2 regions of the Zobellella denitrificans genome follow, and region 2 is predicted to be linked to the other one. Evidence: predicted binding sites of a transcription regulator. Region 2 holds the regulator's gene; the other holds the start of a gene.
What was found. Region 2 encodes LexA, which represses DNA repair genes until DNA is damaged. Its sites were predicted from a motif close to ANCTGTNTNNNNANACAGNT; they were not measured.
Positions count from the first base shown of each region.

Region 1: the regulator LexA is predicted to act here: its motif matches at 1,616-1,635, upstream of AN401_RS09120 (YebG family protein).

Region 1 covers NZ_CP012621.1:1,919,189-1,921,583, forward strand. The annotation lists gene AN401_RS09110 (NfeD family protein) at 1-291, shown strand, start outside; gene AN401_RS09115 (SPFH domain-containing protein) at 309-1,262, shown strand; gene AN401_RS09120 (YebG family protein) at 1,648-1,923, shown strand; gene AN401_RS09125 (ABC transporter ATP-binding protein) at 1,928-2,395, opposite strand, start outside.
Region 2 covers NZ_CP012621.1:185,605-187,999, reverse strand. The annotation lists gene coxB (cytochrome c oxidase subunit II) at 1-596, opposite strand, end outside; gene lexA (transcriptional repressor LexA) at 902-1,519, opposite strand; gene ubiA (4-hydroxybenzoate octaprenyltransferase) at 1,635-2,395, opposite strand, start outside.

The DNA of each region.
Region 1 (2,395 bases), 1.7 Mb from region 2:
CTCGATGCCGCCGCCATCTGGCAGTGGTTTACCTTCGCCATCGCCGCCGCCGTGCTGGCTCCGCTGCTGAAACGGCTGTTCCGCCTGTTGGCTCCCTCCCGGCGCACCAGCTTTCTGGCCGGCGAAAGCCGCAAGCAGCAGGGCGAGCTGGTGTTATTGCCCTCGGGTGAGTTCCGGCTGAAGCTTGAAGGGGATCTCTTTCTGGTGCGCAGCGAATCGGGCGCCCCCCTGACCGCCGGGCAGTGGGTCAGGGTGCGCCGTTTCGACGGTATCACCGCCATCATTGATTAACCGAAGAGGATGCGTCCATGGATGCCATGTTAGTGATAATGCTCGTGTTTGCCCTGCTGGTCGTGGTGCTGCTGATCAAGGGGCTGATGATAGTGCAGCAATCGGAAGCGGTCGTGATAGAACGGCTCGGCAGCTATCAGAAGACCCTGACCCCCGGTGTCAACTGGATCATTCCCTTCGTGGACAAGCCCCGTTCCATCAAGGTGCGTCGCTACCAGGCCATCGGCGGCGAGAACGTGGCCGTGGTGCAGGAAGAAACCCGCATCGACCGGCGTGAAACCGTGCTCGACTTTCCCGCCCAGTCGGTGATCACCGCCGACAACGTCAGCGTGACCGTCAACGGCGCCCTCTATTTTCAGGTGATCGACCCGGAACGGGCGGTGTACCAGACCGAGAACCTGATCCAGGCCATCGAGATCCTGGCCAAGACCTCCCTGCGGTCCGAAGTGGGACGGATGGAGCTGGACAAACTGTTCGAGTCACGCCAGGAGATCAACGACAAGCTGCAAATCGTGATGGATGAGGCAGGCAACAAGTGGGGGGTCAAGGTGACCCGGGTCGAGATCCAGGACATCAACATTCCGGTCGAGGTGGAAGACGCCATGCGCAAGCAGATGGCGGCCGAGCGGGAACGCCGGGCCCTGGTACTGCAGGCCAGCGGGGAGCGGGAAGCCGCCATCGCCCGGGCCGAGGGGGAGAAGCGCTCCAACATCCTGGTGGCGGAAGGGGAGCGGGAAGCCGCCATCCTGATGGCCGACGGCCAGCGCCAGGCCATCGACAAGGTCCTCTCTGCCGGCAACGAGAAACTGGATCCACAACTGGTGGTGGGCTATCTGCTGGGCCTGGAGTACCTGAAAACCCTGCCGGAAATCGGCAAGCAGGGCGACCGGGTGTTCCTGCCCTACGAGGCCAGCAGCGTACTCGGCGCCGTTGGCAGCATAGAGGCGTTGCTGAAGGGTACCTCGAAATAACGACTCTCTCCGGGAAGCCATTGGCTTCCCGTCTTCTTCGCTTTTCATTTCACATAATATGTTCTGGTGCGAAGTATATCAGCGGTGAGATGGCGGCGGGTGCCCGTCCGCCATTGCCGCCGTCTCGGCGCAAAAAAAGCCAGGTACAAAATCCGTGTACCTGGCCTAGGGGAATGGCTCATATGCTGAGCCGTGCGCTAGTGAGAAGGCACCAAAGGTGCACTTCACCCTAAACTATTGGTCAGAATCCCCCAGCATGCCAGCCAGAGGGGAAAAAAGTTGACCGGTCATCGACGTTTATTGCGTGCTTATGCCGGGAGCCATGGGGGCTTGCCAGTGCTCCCGGATAAATGTACTGTATATGTATACAGATAAGGAGTCGGTTATGGCAGTCACGATACAATACCTGGTAGTCAGAAACGGAATTGAAAAAATGAGCTTTACCAACAAGAAAGACGCGGACGCCTACGATCGCCTGCTCGATCTGGCCGAGCACCTGGACGAACTGCTGGCGGCGGCGCCGGTGGCGCTGGGCGAGGAGGAGAGGGAGGCGCTGGCCCTCTATCTGGCCCAGCACCAGGATCAGTTGTCGGGTCCGAAGAAAAAGTCCGCCCCAAAGGCAAAGGCGGACAAGGCGGCCGACATCAAGGCGGTGGCCTGAGCCCTCAATAGTAGAGGGTGCGGTAGAGGCCCGGCTGCTCCAGCAGTTCGTGGTGAGTGCCGGACTGGCTGATCTTGCCGTCCTCGAACACCAGCACCCGGTCCGCCTGGCGTACCGAGCTCAGCCGGTGCGCCACTATCAGGGTGGTCCTGCCGCTCAGGAATGCCGCCAGCGCCTGGTGCAGTTTCTGCTCGGTTTCCGTGTCCAGTGCCGAGGTGGCTTCGTCCAGGATGACGATGGCCGGGTTCTTCAGCACCATGCGGGCGATGGCCAGGCGCTGTTGCTGACCGCCGGACAGCCGCACCCCGCGACGGCCGATTTCCGTGTCCAGCCCCTGCTCCATGGCGGCCACCACCTCATCCAGTTGGGCGACCTCGAGTGCCCGCCAGAGGGCCGCGTCCTGATGTTCGTCCCCCAGGCAGAGGTTGGATCTGACCGTATCGTTGAACAGCACCGGCTGTTGCAGCACGGT
Region 2 (2,395 bases):
ATGGCGTCCTTCTTGACCGCGAAGGCCGGCATCCACCAGGAGTGGATGACGTCGTCGGCAGTGATCAGGAAGCGCACCTTGCGATCGGTGGGCAGCACCAGGGGCCGGTCCACCTCCAGCAGGTAGTTGTCACGCTTGCGCAGGCTGCCGTCGATTTCCTGGGGCAGGGTCGCCAGCAGGCTGAAAAACTCGACGTCCTCGCCGAAGTAGCGGTAGTGCCACTTCCACTGGGAGGCGGTGACCTGCACCGTCAGATCCGACTGGCTGGCATCCTCCATGGCGATCAGGGTGCGGGTGGCGGGAATGGCCATGCCCACCAGGATCAGGAAGGGAATGATGGTCCAGAGGATCTCCACCTTGGTGCTTTCGTGAAACTGGGCAGCCTTGGCGCCCCTGGACTTGCGGTGGTGGATGATGGCCCAGAACATGACCCCGAACACCACCAGGCCGATCAGCGCACAGATGATGAGTATGGTCATGTGCAGGCCATACACCTTCTGGCTGATATCGGTGACCCCCTGGGTCATGTTGAAACGGCTTTGTGCCCACACGGGCAACGATGCCACTAGCGACAGCAGCAGAACGATCGGCTTCACACGCACCCCCAAAAAGTCTTGGTCCTTTATTTTGGCGCACTCGCAAGAGAGTCAGTGCTTACCGAACCACCGCGTCCATCGGTCCGGCACACACTAAGTAAAGCATTGATTATGAAAAAGTAAAAAAATGAAAAAAGAAGCGGGAAGCGGGAAGCGGGAAGCGGGAAGCGGGAAGCGGGAAGCGGGAAGCGGGAAGCGGGAAGCGGGAAGCGGGAAGCGGGAAGCGGGAAGCGGGAAGCGGGAAGCGGGAAGCGGGAAGCGGGAAGCATGCTAAGCCCCCGCCAACCCCAAGGCAAGCGGACGAGTTAAAAGTCGGTGTTGCGGATCACGCCCACCGCCAGGCCCTCGATGGTCAGTTCCTGGCTGCGCAGATCGACCTCGATGGGAGACAGCTCCTCGTTCTCCGGCAGCAGGCTGACCTTGCTGCCCTGGCGCCGGAAGCGCTTGACCGTGACTTCGTCGTCGAGCCGGGCCACTACTACCTGGCCGTTGCGGGCCTCACCGGTCTTGTGCACCGCCAGCAGATCGCCGTCCATGATGCCGATGTTCTTCATGCTCATGCCCCTGACCCGCAGCAGGAAATCGGCCGGCGGATGGAACAGGGCCGGATCCAGCTTGTAGTGGCTTTCTATGTGCTGCTGCGCCAGGATGGGCTCGCCGGCGGCCACCCGCCCGATCAGCGGCAGGCCCGGCTCTTCCTCCGGCTCTTCTTCCTGGGCCAGGCGAATGCCGCGGGAGGTGCCGGGCATCATCTCGATCACCCCTTTCTTGGCCAGGGCCTTCAGATGCTCCTCGGCGGCGTTGGCGGACTTGAACCCCAGGGACTGGGCAATTTCGGCACGGGTGGGCGGCATGCCGGTCTGCTGGATATGCGCCTTGATGATTTCCAGCACCTGGGACTGACGGGGGGTTAGCGCTTTCATAGGGAACCTGTCTTTTTATACAGCTAACTGTCAGTATATCCAGTAAATCCGGCAGGGCAAGCACAATACGCCCTCCCCGGCCGGCACTCCCCTGGCGACCAGGGCGGGAACAGGGCTACAGCAGCGCCAGGGCCAGACCGGCGAACACCGCCATACCCGCGAAGTTGTTGTTGAGGAAGGCCCGGAAGCAGGCCATCCGTTCCCGGTCCCGGATCAGCCGCTGCTGGTACACGAAGAGCGCGGCGGCGCCCAACAGCCCCCAGTAGAAAGGCGCGGCCAGGGCGAATACCTGGCCCGCTGCTACCAACAGCAGCAGGGTGACCAGCTGCAGCAGGCCGACCATCAGCTTGTCGCGCCGGCCGAACAGAACGGCGGTGGACTTGACCCCGATCCGGAGATCGTCGTCCCTGTCCACCATGGCGTACATGGTGTCGTAGGCCACGGTCCAGCTCAGATTGGCGGCAAACAGCAGCCAGAGCCCCGCGGGCAGGCTGTTTGCCTGGGCCGCAAAGGCCATGGGAATGGCCCAGGAGAAGGCGATACCCAGGAACAGCTGGGGCAGGTGGGTATAGCGCTTCATAAAGGGGTAGAGCGCGGCCCAGCCCAGGCCGGCGAAAGCCAGCTGAATGGTCAGGGCGTTGGTGGTCAGCACCAGCAGGAAGGAAATGGCCACCAGCAGGGCGAAAAAGCCCAGGGCCTGGCGCTCGGTCAGTTCGCCGGCAGGCAGCGGCCGGGCCTGGGTGCGCTTGACGTGGCCATCGATATGGCGGTCCGCATAGTCGTTGATCACGCAGCCGGCGGAGCGCATAAAGAAGACCCCGGCGACGAACACCAGCAGCAGCCAAAGTGAAGGCAGGCCGTCGGCGGCGATCCACA